Regions from separate parts of the Pseudarthrobacter sp. L19 genome, predicted to be linked through region 1. Evidence: predicted binding sites of a transcription regulator. Region 1 holds the regulator's gene; each other region holds the start of a gene.

Region 1 (5,869 bases):
TCTCAGGCCTGGACATCCCCAGCCTGGGCGGACTGGAGGAAACCGGCCGGCACGCGGTCGCGGGATTGATCGCCGATGGGCTCGTGGAACCGGCACAGGCCTTCCGCGGCCGGCTGGTCCTCACGCTGAAGGGACGCCTCCTGGCCGACGCCGTCGTCCGCCGCCTGCTGCCGGACTGACCCCGCCGGGCCAACGAACCGCACACACCAGACAAAAACGGGCACCCCGGGAGAAATCCCGGGGTGCCCGTCAGCGTTGTGGGAACCGGCGCTACTTGATCCAGCGAAGGTTGAACTCGTAGCGGTGCGGCTGGCCACGGTTGACGTGGATGCCGGCAGCCACGGAAAAGCAGGCCAGTGCGATCCAGATGACCGTGGCCAGGACAGCGAACAGGTTGCCCACCACGGGGATGAACACCAGAAGGTTGGCTACCACGGCCGCGATCGTCGGCGGCAGGGTGAAGTTCAGCGCCTCCTTGGACTCCTGGGCGGTAAACGGTCCGCGGTCCTTGAAGATCAGGTAGATCAGCAGCGACGGGATGCAGCCGAGGATGCCGCCGAAGTGCGACAGGGTGGCCCACTGACGGTCCTCGCTGGCGGTCAGGGGAAGCGCATTTGCGGGAACGCCATGGTACTGCGACTGGCCGTAACCGGCCTGGGGGTCCGTGTGTTCGCGTGCGTCTTCTGCCACGTTTCGTCCTTTGGATTGCGGTGGAGCGTTGGTACCTGTGCGGGCGCGGCCACCGCCAAAACGTGGCGGCCACCGTATCAAGAATACTTGCTTGGGCGCCGTCGCCCGCCACCTCGCCGGACGGACCCTACTGTCCCGGGGCGGTGAGGAAGTCGATGACCTCCTCCACCCGGCCCAGCAGCGAGGGTTCCAGGTCGGCGTAGCTGCGGACGGCGCCGAGGAGTTTCTGCCAGCCCAAACCGATGTCCTCCTTGGTGCTGTGCGGCCAGCCGAAAGCGGTCAGGATGCCGGTCTTCCAGTCCACGCCGCGGGGGATCACCGGCCAGCGTTCGATGCCCAGCACGGACGGCCGGATGGCCTGCCAGACGTCGATGTAGGGATGGCCGACGATCAGGACGTTGCCGCGGGCGCCGGGGGAGGCCATGACGGCCTCGGCGATCCTGGACTCCTTGGAGTCGGCCACCAGGTGGTCCACCAGGACGCCGAGGCGGCGGCCGGGACCCGGGCGGAAGTCCTTGACCGCGGCGGCGAGATCGTCGATGCCGTGCAGGGGCTCGACGACGATGCCCTCGACCCGGAGGTCGTCGCCCCAGACCTTCTCGACCAGTTCGGCGTCGTGCTTGCCCTCAACCCAGATCCGGCTGGCCTTGGCCACCTGCGCCCGCTGGCCTTCCACGCGAAGCGAGCCGGACGCCGTGCGCGTCCCGGCCGCCGGTCCAGCGGCCGCCCGGGGTGCCGGCGGCATCAGCCGGATGGGCCGGCCCTCCAAGAGGAAGCCGTAGCCGAGGCGGAAGGTCCGGGACTTCCCGCGCCGGTCCTCGAGTGCCACGACGTGCATGCCGCCGGACTTCTCCACCCGCGTGACGGCACCCACCCAGCCGGACTGCACGTCCTCGAGGACCATGCCGCGCTGCACCGGGACCTCGGGCAGCTGGGAGGGGGCGGGGGCGGTGAGGTCTTGCGGGCCCCAGTTCTGGAAGGACATCGGTTACACACTGCTTTGCATCGGGGCGGAACTGCAACGGGAACTGCATAGGGCCGGGTAGGTGGCCGGCCGCGCCGGGCAGCCGCCCGGGTTGCCACGGTCACGCCCGGAGCGAATCCAATGCTAACAACGCGGCCGGACATATTAGACTGGTTAGCACTGAGGCATGCCGAGTGCTAACCCCCGGGTTCTTCCGGGCGGCGGGCGCCGGTTGACGGTTGAGGCTCGATTGGAGGTGCGGCGTGAGCGAACCACGCAAACTCGAAGTGCTGCGCGCCATCGTGGAGGACTACGTCCATTCCCGTGAACCCGTGGGCTCCAAGGCGCTGGTGGAACGCCACCACCTGGGCGTCTCCAGCGCAACGATCCGCAACGACATGGCCGCGCTGGAAGACGAGGGGCTGATCACCGCCCCGCACACCAGCGCCGGCCGGATCCCCACGGACAAGGGCTACCGGCTCTTCGTGGACCGCATCTCCGCGGTCAAGCCGCTGTCCCCGGCGGAGCGGCGGGCCATCCAGGCCCTGCTGGAGGGCTCAGAGGACCTCGACGACGTCCTGGACCGGACGGTGCGCCTGCTGGCGCAACTGACCAACCAGGTGGCCGTGGTGCAGTACCCGCTGCTCAGCCGGGCCCGGGTGCGGCACATCGAGTTCGTGTTGCTGGCACCGCGGAAAGTGCTGGCAGTGCTTATCGCTGACACCGGCAAGGTCGAACAGCGCGTCATCGACGTCGGCCAGGACCTTGGCGACGAGACCCTCGCCGAGCTGCGGGGAGTCTTCCTCGGCCGGCTGGGCGGCACCCCGTTGAGCCTGCTCCCGCAGACCCTGCCCGACGTCGTCGACAGCACCGCCCCCGCCCGCCGCGGCGCCGCCCAGGCGCTGGCCCGCGGACTTGAGGCGCTGGCCGCCAGCAGCCGCGAGGAGCGGATGGTCATGGCCGGCACGGCCAACCTGGCCCGCTCCAACGTTGACTTTCCGCTGAGCATCGGCCCCGTCCTCGAGGCCCTCGAGGAGCAGGTGGTCATGCTCCGGCTGCTCTCGGACATGGCGGAGGACCCCCGCGGCGTGACCGTCAGCATTGGTCGGGAGAACCCCTATGACGGGCTCTCCGAGGCCTCCGTGGTGGCCACCGGGTACGGACCGGACGCCACCGCCAAGGTGGGCATCCTCGGCCCCACCCGGATGGATTACCCCACCACCATGGCCGCCGTCCGCGCGGTGGCCCGCTACCTTTCACGGATCCTCGGCCCCTGACCGGCCGGATCCACCACCAGTCTTGTCGCCCAGCACCGGCAGTACAAAAAGGAAGAGATACACACTTTGAGCAGCCACTACGACGTTCTTGGAGTCTCCCGCGAAGCAACCGGCGAGGAAATCAAGAAGGCCTACCGCAAACTCGCGCGGACCCTGCACCCGGACGTTAACCCGGGCGAGGACGCGTCCGAGCGCTTCAAGGCGGTCACCCACGCCTACGAGGTGCTCTCCGACCCGCAGAAGCGCCGCGTCTACGACACCACCGGCAACGAGAACGGCACGGACAACGGCTTCGGCGGCGGCAGCTACGCCGGCCAGGGCTTCGCGTTCCAAGACATCTTTGAGACCTTCTTCGGCGGCGCCGCCGGAGCCGGCGGCCCGGCCTCCCGCGTCCGCCGCGGCCAGGACGCGCTGATCAGCGTCCGGATCGAGCTGCGCGACGCCGTCTTCGGCGTCAACAAGAAGCTCGAGGTGGACACCGCCGTCACCTGCCCCACTTGTGAGGGCTCCTGCTGCCGCGAGGGCAGCCACCCGGAACGCTGCGACATCTGCGGCGGCAGCGGCCAGGTCCAGCGCCCGGTCCGCTCCATCCTGGGCCAGGTCATGACCACCGCCCCCTGCGGCAGCTGCGAGGGCTTCGGCACCGTCATCAAGGATCCCTGCAACGAGTGCGCCGGCCAGGGCCGGATCCGCAGCCGCCGGTCCCTGACCGTCAAGGTCCCCGCCGGCGTCGCCACCGGCACCCGGATTCAGCTCTCCGGCCAGGGCGAGGCCGGCCCGGCGGGCGGCCCCTCGGGCGACCTGTACGTGGAGATCCGGGTCAACAACGACGCGACCTTCGTCCGCGAGGGCGACGACCTGCACGCCAGCCTCACCATTCCGATGACGGCCGCTGCCCTCGGCACCGAGCTGACCCTGGACACCTTCGACGGCCAGCAGGAAATCGACGTCAAGAGCGGCACCCAGTCCGGCGAGGTCATCACCCTGCGCGGCCTCGGCGTCACCCACCTGCGCGGCTACGGCCGCGGGGACCTCAAGGTCCACCTCCAGGTCGAGACCCCCGCCAAGCTCGACGCCGCCCAGGAAGACCTGATGCGCCAGCTGGCCAAGCTCCGCGGCGAACAGTTCACCGAGGGCAAGCTGGCCGCCAGCGGCGGGGTCTTCGCCAAGCTGCGGGACCGCCTCGGTAACCTGTAGCGGTGAGCAACCCGGTCTTCTTCACCCCCGCCGGAACCCTGGACCACCAGGCCCCCGGCTCCACCTTCGTGCTGGACGGCGCCGAGGCGCGGCACGCCGTCACGGTCAAACGCCTCACGGCGGGGGAGCAGGTCGACATCGCCGACGGCGCCGGCCGCCGGATCACCGGCACGGTCACCGCCGCCGGGCCCCAGGAGCTGACGCTCGAGTGCGCCGCGGTCAACGATGAGCCGCGCCCGGCGGTGCGGCTCATTCTGGTGCAAGCCCTGGCGAAGGGCGACCGGGATGAACTCGCGGCCGAGACCGCGACCGAGCTGGGGATCGACGCCGTCGTCCCGTGGCAGGCCGAACGGTCGATCGTCCGCTGGAAGCCCGAGCGTGCCGCGAAGGCGCACGCCAAGTGGCAGTCCGTGGTGACGGCGGCGGCGAAGCAGGCCCGCCGGGCCTGGATCCCCGAGGTCCGCGCCGCGGTGGACGGCGGCTCGCTGCAGGCGGCCGTGGCCGACACGGTGGCATCCGCCGGGCTGGCAGTGATCCTGCACGAGGACGCCGTCCGGCCCCTGCGCCGTGTGCTGGCCGACTGGCAGGAGAGCGTTGGTAGCGCGGACGACGCCGCGGCGCCGCGCGAGGTGCTGATGATTGTCGGACCGGAGGGCGGGATCAGCCCGCGGGAGGTTACCCGGCTCTGTGATGCGGGGGCCGTGACCGCGCTGCTGGGGCACCACGTGCTGCGGTCCTCCACCGCCGGGCCCGCGGCGACCGTGCTGGCCAGCGACGTCCTGGGCCGCTGGTAGCGGCTACCCGGCTGGCGGCTTAGCGGTCTATTTGACCGTGCTATTTGACGGGGCTATTTACCCGGCTATTTAACCGTGAAGCCGCGGGTGTCGACGTTGAGGTCGGTGGCCTTGCCGTTCGCGTCCACCTGCGCGACCCGCGCCTCGTAGCTGCCCGGCCCCAAGTTGAGGGTGAAGCTGAACAGGCCCGACTGCTGGGCATCCGCGGCCGCGGTCATCATGCCGCTCTGGTACGGGGTCTTGGCGGTGCCGTCGACCTTCTGGATCTCCCAGCGGAGCTTCCCGCCCGGTGATGTGCTGCGGCCGGAGATCTTCACCGCGCCGTCGGCCACGGTGGTGCCCTCCTGCGGGTCGATGATCCACACCGGCGCCACCATGCCGGCGCTGCGGGAGGTGGGCGCGCCCAGCCGGACCCGGTTGAACGCGACATAGTCGGTGTGGCCGTCCACCAGGATGACCACCTGGATCTGCTGCCCGGAGTCCGTGAGGCCGGCGCTGGCAGCGGCGGCGGTGGCCGTGTAGACCAGCTGCTGGATGGCGCGCTCGGCCATGTCGGCGTCGAGGTTGCTGTTGAACGCGTCGGAGGACACGTCCACCGTGATGGTGTTCTTGCCGGAGATCGAGGTGGCGAGCTTGCGGGGGTTCTGCCACGGGGTGAAGAAGTCAGGGTCCAGGGGCTTCTGGGACATCATCACCCGCAACGCGCGGGTCACGGGGTTGTCGTCCTCGGAGACGTCGCGGAATTCGCGGTAGAGGAAGACGTTGTTGTTGCTGCGGCCGATCCAGTACACCGGGGCCTTGTTGGAGGCCTGCGCGGATTCCAGCGGGGCGCTCGTGGCGGTGGTCCCGTCCGCGGGTCCCGGCACCGTCTGCGTGGGGGAGCCGGCGTCGGTGATGTCCTGCCGGGGGTTGGCGACGCAACCGGAGAGCACCAGGGACGCGGGCAG
Region 2 (5,869 bases), 720 kb from region 1:
CAGATGTGGTACGTCATCACCATCAGGACAGCCAGCGACCGCAGCCCCTGGATCTCGGGCCGGTAGCCGGGTTTCCGGTTGGGACGGGCCGGAATGCCCGTTAGGGCGGCTTCCTGGAGCCCCGCCTGCTGCGTCATCAAAATTCCTCACCACGGACGGCCCGCATCGGGCCGCCGAAACCTAAGTGTTCCACTTTACGGAAGGTGCGCCGGGGGTGCCAGCCGCCGTTATGCACCCAGCGAGTTAAGCAGGGCGGACTGTGAGGAGCTTGTGAACCGGCCATGCGGTTCCAGGCCGCACCGCGGCAAAACAGGCGCGCCATGAGACGAAAGAACGCCCCGGCGCGATGCCGGGGCGTTCTTTCTGGATGCACATGGTGCAGCCGGAACTACACATTGACCTTAGTGCTGGTGGCCGGCGTGCTCGTCCTCGTCGGCCGGCTTCTCCGCCACCAGGGTCTCGGTGGTGAGAACCAGTGCGGCGATGGAGGCAGCGTTCCGCAGGGCGGCGCGGGTGACCTTGACGGGGTCGATCACACCGGCGGCGATCAGGTCCTCGTACTCACCGGTCTTCGCGTTGAAGCCCTGGTTGACGGCCGAGTCCGCCACCCGTGCGGCGACGACGTAGCCGTCGAAGCCGGCGTTCTGGGCGATCCAGCGCAGCGGCTGGGTCAGCGCCCGGCGGACGATGCCCACGGCTGCTGCCGCGTCGCCGTCGAGTGCCTTGACCGTCGGGTCCTCGTCGAGGGCCTTGAGGGCGTGGACCAGGGCCGAGCCGCCGCCCGCGACGATGCCTTCTTCCAGCGCGGCACGCGTGGAGGAAACGGCATCTTCGATGCGGTGCTTCTTTTCCTTCAGCTCGACCTCGGTGGCTGCGCCGACCTTGATCACGCCGATGCCGCCGGCCAGCTTGGCCAGGCGTTCCTGCAGCTTTTCCTTGTCCCAGTCCGAGTCGGTGCGGGTCAGCTCGGAGCGCAGCTGCGCGACGCGGGCCGCAACGTCCTCGGCCGAACCGGCACCGTCGACGATCGTGGTGTTGTCCTTGGTGACGGTGATACGCCGCGCGGTGCCGAGGACCTCCAGCCCCACGGTGTCCAGGCTGAGGCCCAGTTCCGGGGAGACGACCTGCGCGCCGGTCAGTGTCGCGATGTCCTGCAGCATGGCCTTGCGGCGGTCACCGAAGCCGGGAGCCTTGACGGCGACGACGTTCAGGGTGCCGCGGATGCGGTTGACGATCAGCGTGGACAGGGCCTCGCCGTCGACGTCCTCGGCAATGATGAACAGCGGCTTGGAGGCCTGCAGGGCCTTCTCCAGCAGCGGCAGGAAGTCCTGCAGCGAGGAGATCTTGCCCTGGTTGATCAGGATGAGAGCGTCCTCGAGGACGGCTTCCTGCCGGTCCGCGTCGGTGATGAAGTACGGGGACAGGTAGCCCTTGTCGAACTGCATGCCCTCGGTCAGGACGAGTTCGGTCTGCGTGGTGGAGGACTCCTCGATGGTGATCACACCATCCTTGCCGACCTTGCCGAACGCCTCGGCCAGCAGTTCGCCGACCTCGTCGCTCTGCGCGGAGATGGCAGCAACGTTCGCCACCTGGGTCCCCTCAACCGGACGGGCGTTCTCCAGCAGGCGGGCAGCGATGGCCTCGACGGAGACCTCGATGCCGCGCTTGATCTGGCCCGGGGCGGCGCCGGCGGCAACGTTGCGCAGGCCCTCCTTGACCAGGGCCTGCGCCAGCACCGTCGCGGTGGTGGTGCCGTCACCGGCGACGTCGTTGGTCTTGGTGGCGACCTCCTTGGCCAGCTGCGCGCCCAGGTTCTCGTACGGGTCGTCCAACTCAACCTCGCGGGCAATGGTCACGCCGTCGTTGGTGATCGTGGGGGCGCCCCACTTCTTGTCCAGAACGACGTTGCGGCCGCGGGGGCCGAGCGTCACCTTGACGGTGTTGGCGAGCTTATCGATACCGGCCTCGAGGGACCGGCGGGCAGCGTCGTTAAACGCGAGCTGCTTTGCCATGGTGTTGTCCTTTCACGAAAGAACCCCGCGCAGCCGTTCCGTTCATTGCTGACGGTCCGGCGGCGCGGGGATCCAAGAGAGTTACTTTACGACGATCGCCAGAACGTCGCGGGCGGACAGTACGAGGTACTCGACACCGCCGGTCTTGACTTCGGTTCCGCCGTACTTGGAGTAGATGACGACGTCGCCAACGGCAACGTCGACGGGAACGCGGTTGCCGTTGTCATCGAAGCGGCCGGGGCCTACCGCGACAACTTCGCCTTCCTGCGGCTTCTCCTGTGCGGAGTCCGGGATAACCAGGCCGGAGGCCGTGGTCTGCTCGGCTTCGAGCGGGCGGACAACAATACGATCCTCAAGAGGCTTAATAGAGACCGACACTCGGACCTCTCCTTTTCGTCAGCAAATTCATGGACTTCAAAGCGGTGGTGCCATGCGTACAGACCGTCGTCGCGGTGCCGGCAGCAGCCTGGCAGCTGATGCTTTGGTATTAGCACCCGCCTAGGGGGAGTGCTAATGACGACTCTATGTAAGGAGTTAGCACTCGGTCAAGGTGAGTGCCAGAAGTTCATCTGGCGAACGGCCGTCTGGAAGAGCGGACGGGCGAGCGGCCCGGCTACTCCCCCGCCAGGTCGTCGTAGTCCCACTCCAGTCCGTCGTCGTCCTCCTCCACCCGGGGCACGTCGTTGCGCGTCCGGTAGAGCAGGAACCCGCCGGCCAGGGCCGCGATGACGCCGGCGACGAGGAAGATGATGCTGCCGATCCGGACCCCGGCGTAGGTGTCGCGGATGGCCCGGGCCTCGTCGGTGGCGTCCGCGACGTCCTTGCCGTCCACCGAGTAAACCGTTGCGTTGAAGGTGTCGAGGAGGAAGATGATCACGAGCAGCGCGACACAGACGACGGCGACCACGATGCCGGCGATCAAAGCCGGGCGGGCGTAACGCGCCAATCCCCGGCGGCCCGGAGCCTCCCCCGCTGCCGTTCCATCGGTTTCCGTGTTCCTGTCGTTCATGCCGTCAAGCCTAGTGGGCGCCGCGGGGTTCCCGGGCCTGAACTACGATCGATGGCATGGCTGAGACACCGCAGGACCAGATCGCACCACTGCTCAATCCGGCGGGGTGGGAACTGTTGTCCTCGCTGGGCCCGTACCGCGAGGAGGAGGCGTTCCAGCTCAACGCGGCGCTCCGCAAGGCAGGTCACCCGGCGGATCTGGTCTCCGCGGCCTTGACGCAGTCCCGGCTGCGGACCAAGGCGGAGGCCAAGTTCGGCGAATTCGCCCGGCAGATGATCTTCACCCGTGCCGGCCTGGAGCAGGCCACGCGGCTCACGGTCGCTGCCCGGCACGCCCAGCGCTTCGCGGAGGCGGGGGTCACCCACGTCGCGGACCTGGGCTGCGGCCTCGGCGCCGATGCGATGGCCCTGGCGTCCCTGGACCTGAGGGTGACCGCGGTGGAGCTGGATGAGACCACCGCTGCCTGCGCCACGATGAACCTGATCCCGTTCCGGAACGCCACCGTGGTCCACGCCGACGCGGAATCCGTGCCCCTGGACGGGATCGACGGGGTTTGGCTGGATCCGGCCCGCCGGACCACGTCCACCTCGGGCACTACCAGGCTCTGGGACCCGGAGGACTTCTCCCCGCCCCTGTCCTTTGTCGAGTCGCTGGCCGCCTCCGGCCGCGCCGTCGGCGTGAAGATGGGCCCCGGGATCCCCCACCCCGCGATCCCCGCGGACTGCGAGGCACAGTGGGTTTCGGTGGGCGGCGACGTCACCGAGGTGGCCCTGTGGTTCAACGCCGTCCGCCGCCCGGGCATCCGCCGCGCCGCTCTGGTGCTCGGCCCGCGGGGGGCGGCGGAGCTCACCAGCGCCGAGGACTTCGACGGCGGCCCGGCGGCCCCCGTAGGCCCGGTGTCCGGGTACCTCTACGAACCCGACGGGGCCGTGATCCGCGCCGGACTCGTGGCCGACGTCGCGCTCCGGCTCGGCGGACACCTGGTGGACGAGCACATCGCCTACATCTGCGCCCCCGAACTGCAGGACACCCCGTTCGCACGGGCCTACGAGGTCCTCGAGGTGATGCCGCTCAACGTCAAGGCCCTCAAGGCCTGGGTCAGGGAAAACGGAATCGGGGTACTCGAGATCAAGAAGCGCGGCGTGGCCGTGACCCCGGAGGAACTGCGCCGGCAACTGCTGCCGGGCGGCCGGGCCGCGAAGCAGGCCAAGAACAAAGCCACCCTGGTCCTCACCCGGATCGGCGAGGAACGGGTTGCCGTCGCGGTACGGCCGGTCGCCCCGTAGCGCTCTGTAGCGCCGGCGGCGCCGTTACTGGGCGCGCATGAACTCCTCGGCGGCCCGTACCTGCTCCACGCTGGGCCGGATGCCGGTGTACAGGACGAACTGTTCCAGCGCCTGGATGGTGGCCACCTCGGCGCCGGTGATGACCTTCTTCCCGGCGACCCGCGCGGCCTTGATCAGCGGCGTCTCGGCGGGAAGGGCGACGACGTCGAACACCACCTCGGCCGCCTCCACCGCCCACTGCGGGTAGGCCAGGGCGTCCGCCTCGGCGCCGCCCGCCATGCCGATGGGCGTGACATTGATCAGCAGCGCGGCGGGGTCCACCCCGTCACCCTGGGCCGGAACGTCGGCGCGCCAGGCGAAACCGTAGAGGTCGGCGAGTGCCCGGCCGGCGTCCTCGTTGCGGGCAATGATGGTGACGTCCCGGAACCCGGCGTCGCGCAGCGCTGCCGCCGTTGCCTTCGCCATGCCGCCGGCACCGCGGAGCCAGACGGAGTAGTCCACCGGCACGGCGTTGCGCTGCAGGAGCTGTTCGATGGCGGTGTAGTCGGTGTTGTAGGCCGTGAGGGTGCCGCCGTCGTTGACGATCGTGTTGACCGAGTCGATGGCCTTCGCGGACGGGTCCATGACGTCCACCAAGGCGATCACGTCCTCCTTGTACGGCATCGACACGGCACAGCCGCGGATCCCCAGCCCGCGGACCCCGGCGATCGCCTGGCCCAGGTCCGTGGGGGCGAAGGCCTTGTAGATCCAGTTCAGGCCGAGCTGCTCGTACAGGCGGTTGTGGAAGCGCGTCCCGTTATTGCTCGGGCGGGCCGAGAGCGAGATACACAGCGTCATGTCTTTGTTCAGGATAGGCACCGCTCCATTAAACGCCACTGGGCCGGACGGTACCGGGCGTAGGGACTGCTGCAGGGTCCAGCCGCTCATCCAGCGGCTGTACAGCCCCTGCGTGAAGCGCCTATTTGCAGCCGGCCCCCGGGCCCTGCGCGCCCACGGCCACCGGGAGTTTCCCCGGCGCCGTTGCCTTGCCGGCCAACACCGCCGCTAGGGCTTCGAAGGCCTCCTGACTCCGGCCGTAGAGGGCGATTTTGGCCGGGGCAGCGGACTTTTCCAGCGGCCAGGGCGCGTCGAGGGCCACCGCGACGTCGGCGGTCACGGGGCCCTCGCCGTAGCCGATGAGCGCCACCACCGGGCCGGCCCCGACGCCGATGCCGGCCTGCCGGGCGGCGGCGGCGAAGCGGGCCCGGTCCTGCTCCGTCCCGCCGGTCACCGGACGCTCGCGGGCACGATCGGACCCTTGCACGGCCCGGACAGCACCGTGATGGCTTCCTGGGAGACCTTCTCGGAAAGGGCCGAGCCGCTGCCGGGCGCCGAGGCATGGGACGGCTGGCTGCGTCCGCGCCAGAGCTGCATGGTCACGACGCGGCGCGCGGCCTCGTCCAGGCGTGCCGCCGGCAGGCTGCCGTTGCGGACGGCGGAGACGATGGCGGCGTGCGCGGTGTCCACCGAGGCGGGCATCAGGATCAGGTCCGCCCCCGCCGCGAGTGCCAGGGGCGCGGCCG
Region 3 (5,869 bases), 700 kb from region 1:
CGAGGGAACGAAGGACCACGACGGCGGCCACCGCCGCCAGCAGGGTCAGGACCGGCAACCATCCAGAGCCCAGGCCGAAGAGGCGGAGCACGCCGGACACGACACCGGTCAGGAGGGACACCACCGCCAGCAATGCCAGCGACAGGCGGCCATACCGGATGCGGAACGCGGAGTTCGCCGGAAGGCTCGCGGGCCGGGCGGACTTCATCGACGTAGGGGCGGCCGACGGCGCTGCCGCAGACGAGGGCGCTGCCGCGGACGACGGCGCAGCCGCGTCGGGCGTCGAAGGGGCGGAGGCGGGGCGCTGCGTACTGGTCATCGGTTTCTCCTGCGGTGACGTCATGGCCATGACGTTTCCGGCTTGGGGGTCGGCTCGTTCCACGTCCGCGGCGTCCATCAGGAAGTCTCCAGCCGGCCGAAGCTGGCGGCTGTTCCGGAGCATGTAGGGAGCCACCCATACGATCCAGAGCGCAACAGCGACGACAAGGATCACTGAGCTGCTGAGAGGGAAGTCCACACTCAAAACCGTAAGAGCTTGAGGGCGTGGCGGACCGCATTAGCGGCGGTGTGTCGCGGCGCGGCCGGAGAAACTGTCCGACGTGACGAAAACGCAGGTCAGGACGGCGTTTCCCGTTGGCGTACCGGGCCCTCCCGGAGCCAACGGCCCAGCAGGCCCTCGGGGACTTCCTCGGCCGTCAGCGCAAAGCTGCGGTGGTCCGCCCAGCGGCCGTTGATGTGCAGGTACCGGGGCCGGTACCCCTCATCCCGGAAGCCGAGTTTCTCGACCACCCGCAGGCTGGGACCGTTCTCCGGCCGGATGTTGATTTCCATCCGGTGCAGCCCGAGGGTGCGGAAGCAGTGGTCCGTGGCCATGGCCACCGCGGTGGGGGCGATGCCCTGCCCGGCCCGGTCCTGGTCCACCCAGTACCCCAGCGTGGCCATCATGGCTGAGCCCCACACAATAGAGGAAACGGTCAGTTGCCCCACTATGACGGGTTCCCGGTGTCCCGGTGTCCAGGCGGCGATCACGAACGGCAGGGCCGTCGCCTGCGCCGCCTGGGCCTTCAGCGAACTCACCATCTGCCGGTAGTTGGGCAGGCCACCCCCGGGGGCCGGGTTGGACGCCTCCCAGGGCGCCAGCCACTGCTCGTTCCGGGCGCGGAGGGCGCTCCACTCGCGGCGGTCACGGCACCGGATCGGCCGCAGGACCAGGTCGCCGCTCTCCAGCGTGACCGGCCACGTGAAGCTGCCCCCACGGGACTAGTGCGTCAGGCCGGCGGTGAAGCCCGGCAGCCACTCCCGCAGGCCCGGGCCCAGGTCTTCGCTGTCGCAGGCCAGCTGCACGCAGGCCTTCAGGTAGCTCAGCTTGTCGCCGGTGTCGTAGCGGCGGCCGCGGAAGACGACGCCGTACACGCCGTAGCCCTCACCCTCGCCGGCGGCGAGTTCCTGCAGGGCGTCGGTGAGCTGGATTTCGCCGCCGCGGCCGGGTTCGGTGCGCTCCAGCACGTCGAAGACGGCCGGGTGCAGGACGTAACGGCCGATGATCGCCAGGTTGGAGGGCGCGTCTTCGACGTCGGGCTTCTCCACGAGGTGGTTGATGCGCACGTAGTCTTCGCCGTCGACGGCCTCGACGTCGGCGCAGCCGTAGGCGCTGATCTGGGACGGATCAACTTCGATCAGGGCCACGACCGAGCCGCCGGTCTTGGCCTGCACCTCGATCATGGTGCTCAGCAGTTCGTCGCGGGCGTCGATCAGGTCATCACCGAGCAGGACGGCGAACGGCTCGTAGCCGACGTGCTGCTTGGCACGCAGCACAGCGTGGCCGAGGCCCATCGGGTCACCCTGGCGGACGTAGTGGATGTCGCCGAGGTTGCTGGCGGCCTGGATGGACTCGAGCTTGGCGGTGTCGCCCTTCGCTTCGAGGGTCGCCTCCAGGGTGGGGACCCGGTCGAAGTGGTCTTCAAGGGCCCGCTTGCTGCGCCCCGTGATCATCAGGACGTCGTTGAGGCCCACCTTGACGGCTTCCTCGACCACGTACTGGATGGCCGGCTTATCGACGACGGGCAGCATCTCCTTCGGCATCGCCTTGGTGGCGGGAAGGAAGCGGGTGCCGAGGCCCGCAGCGGGGATGACGGCCTTGCGGACGGAGGCGTTAGGTGTCTTCACCCGACTAATCTAACCGAGGGGGCAAACATCAGGTAATTGCCAGTACAGTGCGGCCGTGGCGTTTTTGCCCGGCCGGCGAGGCGAAGGAGCCACCGCATGGACACGCACGACAAGGACACCAAGGAAGCGATCCGCAGCCGGCATCGGCAGCGTCGGGCGGCAATGACTCCGTTGGCGCGTTCGGCGGCCGGTGCAGGCCTGGCGGTGCATGGCGCCGCGTGGGCGGCTTCGCTGACCGACGGCGGAACGGGCACCTTCGCGGCCTACCTGGGGGTCGGTTCGGAGCCGCCGACTCTCCCCTGCTGGAGGCCCTGCACGACGCCGGGCACAGGGTGTTGCTTCCCGTCTGCGAGCCGGACCTGGAACTGAGCTGGGTGGTGTGGACGCCGCAGAGCGAATACGCGCGGAGCCGGTACGCGCCGCTTCAGGAACCGGTCGGTGAACGGCTCGGCACCGATGCCGTGGCGGGGGCCGCCGGAATCTTCGTTCCCGCCACCGCGGTGGACCTCGACGGAAACCGGATCGGCCAGGGCGGCGGCTACTACGACAAGTTCCTCGCCGCCCTCTCGGCCCTCCCCGGGGACAATGGCAGCCACCCGGTGCCGACTGCCGGCGTCGTCTACGCAGATGAAGTGCTGCCCGCGGGCACCATCCCCGTCGAAGTCTTCGACAGGAAGGTCGGCGCCGCGCTCACGCCCGCGGGCCTTGTTCCGACCAGCGCCGGCCGCTGACGCCGCGTATTCTTCCGCCTGTTCGCGCGGTGATAGAATTAGCACTCAGGCCCTGTGACTGCTAATCTCCTGGCTCCCCGAGCCAGCCGCCCCTCGTGGAGCGGACGGGAGGGATGCACTACGGGACCTGCTCGTTTGTCCTAGAGGAGGAACCCAGTGCCCACGTACGCCTACGCTTGCAAGGACTGCAACCACGCCTTCGAGACCGTGCAGTCGTTCTCCGATGAATCGCTGACGACCTGCCCGGAGTGCCAGGGAACGTTGCGCAAGAAGTTCAACAGCGTCGGAGTCGTCTTCAAGGGCTCCGGCTTCTACCGGACCGATTCCCGCGATTCCAAGGGCAGCTCGGTGGCGCCCGCCGCACCGGCTGCCACCCCGGCCGCGGCTCCGACCGCCGCCGCCAACTAGGGCACCTGCAGCTTCCCGCTGCAGCTTGTCCACATAGCCCGACCCGGGGCTAAGCCCGCCGCGTTCAGGCTCCTAGCGTGGAGCCATGGCACCAGCAAGGCTTCCCTTCTCCCGGCCCGGGTCTGCCGGGGGCCCGCCCGTTGCGGGCCGGCCCGCGGGAGGACGCTCCCTTCCCTCCCGCAGGTCCGCACCGCGTCGCCTCCGTCGATGGGTGGGGCGCAACCGCAGGCTGATCGCCGCCCTTCTGCTGTGCCTGGCCGCCGGGCTCGCAGTCCAGCAGCTTACTCCCGCTCCCCCGCCGACGGTCACGGCCTGGGCCGCGGCCGGGGACCTTCCGGCGGGGCGGCTCCTCGCCGCGGGGGATCTCATGGCCGTCCAGGTTCCGCCAGGGGTCTTACCTGACGCGGCCGTTGACCCGTCGACAGCCGAGGGGCAGCAACTGGGCGTCGCGTTGAGCCGGGGGCAGTTGCTGAGTTCATCGTTCTTTGTCGGACCCGGCCTGTTGACCGGCACCCCACCCGGTTCCGCCGCCGTGCCGTTGCGCATGGCTGATCCCGCCTCGATCCAGCTGGTCTCCCCGGTCAACTGGTCAACATCGTGCTGACCGGCGGCAACGGGTTTGAGCAGGCGGCGACGTCGCAGATTCTCGCCGCGCGCGTCCCGGTGCTCTGGACCTCCGCCCGGGGCGGCAAATCCGGGCAATGGCTCGGCGCCGGCGATACGGACGGGCTGATGGTGGTCGCGGCCGACCCGGAGCAGTCCAGAAAGCTTGCCGGCGCATCGACGCAGGGAAAGTTGTTTTTCGTCTTGGTTGGCCCCGGCGGGCCGTAGTCACGCTGCGGGCGTGCTGTGGCCCACCGTGCTGCGCAGGCCCCGGCCCCCTGGCGTCAGCCCCAGTGCGGTGGCTTCTGTTCCTGCAGCCAGGCGTCGTGGTCATACCCGCCGGGCTCGTCGCCCCAGCGTCGGGGATCATCCTCCGCGGCCTTGGTGGGAAGAATCCCCGCCGGGGACGCGCTGTGTGCAGCGGCGCCTTCGGCCCGGGACGGCTGACCGGAAGCACGGGCTGCAGTCCGGTCCGCGTCCTGATCCGGGGAGCCGGCACTCCGGCCGACTCCGGCCCGGGCTTCGCTGTCGGTATCCATGCTGGCCGCCGTGGCGGGTTCCTTGTATGCCTCGCTCGGCTGGTTCGGGTTGTCGTTTGCGGCGCTGTGCTGACTGGTCACGTCCGCCTCCTTAGTACTGCTCGTAAATTCCTGCTGGTGCGCCGCCGCGGCCCAGGCTGTGGGCGCCTGGCCGGAGGCTGCATACGCGTCCCGGGAGCTCTCGAGCCCGAAACTTTCCATGTCGTCCGAGAAGCCCGGCGCGGTCCCGATCCGGGAGGACACCACCGGCTTCTCCAATCCAAGGTACCCGCCAATCCGGTCCGCGCACACGGAGGGATCGGTGAAGACCTCGATGGTCCACAGCGGCATGTAACGCCAGCCCAGGCGTTCCAGCAGCTGCGGCCGGAGCCGGCTTCGTTCGCGGACGGTCATCCGCCGGTAACGCTCGGTTCCGTCGGACTCGATGGCCACCGGACGCGGGATGTCGGCGTCGTCCTGTCCAATCGTGTGCAGTGGATCCGCGGCTGCCACCATGTCCAGGGCCCCGTCGTACTGGTGCCAGACGCGGGCGCCGCGGGCGCGGAGCCTGTCGCCGAGGTCCGTGACCAACGGGTCGGCACCGAGGGCCTGCTCGCTGGCGGCAGCCCGGGAGGCGGGGCTGCCCAGGTCCGAGTTGCCGGCAATCTCCCGGTCGATCAGCTCGTAGAAGTCGACGGCCCCGTGGCTCAGCCGGGAGCTGTCCAGATCCTCGGGCCGGAAGCAGGTCAGCACGTGGAGGGAGCGCCGGGCACGGGTCATCGCCAGGGCGAACTTGGCGCGGCCGCCGTCGACGGACAGGGGACCCAGGCTGTGCAGCGCACGGCCGTGCGGCGTGCGGCCGTACCCGGGCGAGAAGATCACGCGGTCGCGGACCAGGCCCTGCGCACGTTCGAGGTCGACGACGCGGAACGATTCGGTGCCCGCGGTGAAGAAGCCCGCCAGGAGCGGGTAGTTCGGCAGCTGCAGACGGATGGCCTCGCCGATCCGGGCGGCGTGCCGCAGGCTGCCGGTGACGACGGCGAGGGAGGTCCTCGGACGCAGCCTCGCGTGATCGAAGACGAGTTCCACGACACGGTTCACCTCGGCCAGGACAGACTCGACGCCGTCCTGGTCGGCGCTCGGCAGACCCGTTCCGTCCGGCAGGTACTCGACCGTGAGGGCGCGGTCCAGGCCGGTCGCGGACTGCCCCTCCGGCAGCCGCCGGAGTTCGCCGTCGTAAAAGTTCTTGCTCAGCTGCCGGACCAGATCCTCGTCCACGGCACGGTAGACGGTCCGGAGCCTGCGCACCGGCAACACCGCCGCCAGGCACTGGTAGGCGCTGTCGACGCGGTGGTGGGAGCTCTCTCCCGCCGCCAGCCGCTCGACACCCACGGTAAAGGTCCGCGGGCTGGCGATCCTGTCGTCGCCAAAGGCAATGACCTG

What was found. The regulator HrcA, encoded in region 1, represses chaperone genes, less so after heat shock. The targets are predictions, from matches to a motif close to TTNGCACTCGNNNNNNNCGAGTGCNAA.
Region 2: the regulator HrcA is predicted to act here: its motif matches at 2,547-2,573, upstream of groES (co-chaperone GroES).
Region 3: the regulator HrcA is predicted to act here: its motif matches at 2,936-2,962, upstream of ACRQ5B_RS10510 (FmdB family zinc ribbon protein).

What each region holds. Positions count from the first base shown of each region.
Region 1 is NZ_CP193935.1:2,902,021-2,907,889, forward strand. Features, by position in the region: gene hemW (radical SAM family heme chaperone HemW) at 1-179, shown strand, start outside; gene ACRQ5B_RS13880 (DUF4870 domain-containing protein) at 271-690, opposite strand; gene ACRQ5B_RS13885 (DUF3097 domain-containing protein) at 818-1,675, opposite strand; gene hrcA (heat-inducible transcriptional repressor HrcA) at 1,918-2,931, shown strand; gene dnaJ (molecular chaperone DnaJ) at 2,998-4,128, shown strand; gene ACRQ5B_RS13900 (16S rRNA (uracil(1498)-N(3))-methyltransferase) at 4,131-4,922, shown strand; gene ACRQ5B_RS13905 (GerMN domain-containing protein) at 4,988-5,869, opposite strand, start outside.
Region 2 is NZ_CP193935.1:2,177,765-2,183,633, reverse strand. Features, by position in the region: gene ACRQ5B_RS10420 (acyltransferase family protein) at 1-137, opposite strand, end outside; gene groL (chaperonin GroEL) at 402-2,012, opposite strand; gene groES (co-chaperone GroES) at 2,094-2,390, opposite strand; gene ACRQ5B_RS10405 (hypothetical protein) at 2,626-3,021, opposite strand; gene ACRQ5B_RS10400 (THUMP-like domain-containing protein) at 3,078-4,307, shown strand; gene ACRQ5B_RS10395 (shikimate 5-dehydrogenase) at 4,332-5,165, opposite strand; gene ACRQ5B_RS10390 (hypothetical protein) at 5,266-5,577, opposite strand; gene ACRQ5B_RS10385 (glycoside hydrolase family 3 protein) at 5,574-5,869, opposite strand, start outside.
Region 3 is NZ_CP193935.1:2,204,924-2,210,792, reverse strand. Features, by position in the region: gene ACRQ5B_RS10525 (GNAT family N-acetyltransferase) at 616-1,227, opposite strand; gene galU (UTP--glucose-1-phosphate uridylyltransferase GalU) at 1,261-2,166, opposite strand; gene ACRQ5B_RS10515 (5-formyltetrahydrofolate cyclo-ligase) at 2,499-2,897, shown strand; gene ACRQ5B_RS10510 (FmdB family zinc ribbon protein) at 3,054-3,305, shown strand; gene ACRQ5B_RS10505 (hypothetical protein) at 3,517-3,909, shown strand; gene ACRQ5B_RS10500 (hypothetical protein) at 3,903-4,136, shown strand; gene ACRQ5B_RS10495 (DUF4011 domain-containing protein) at 4,193-5,869, opposite strand, start outside.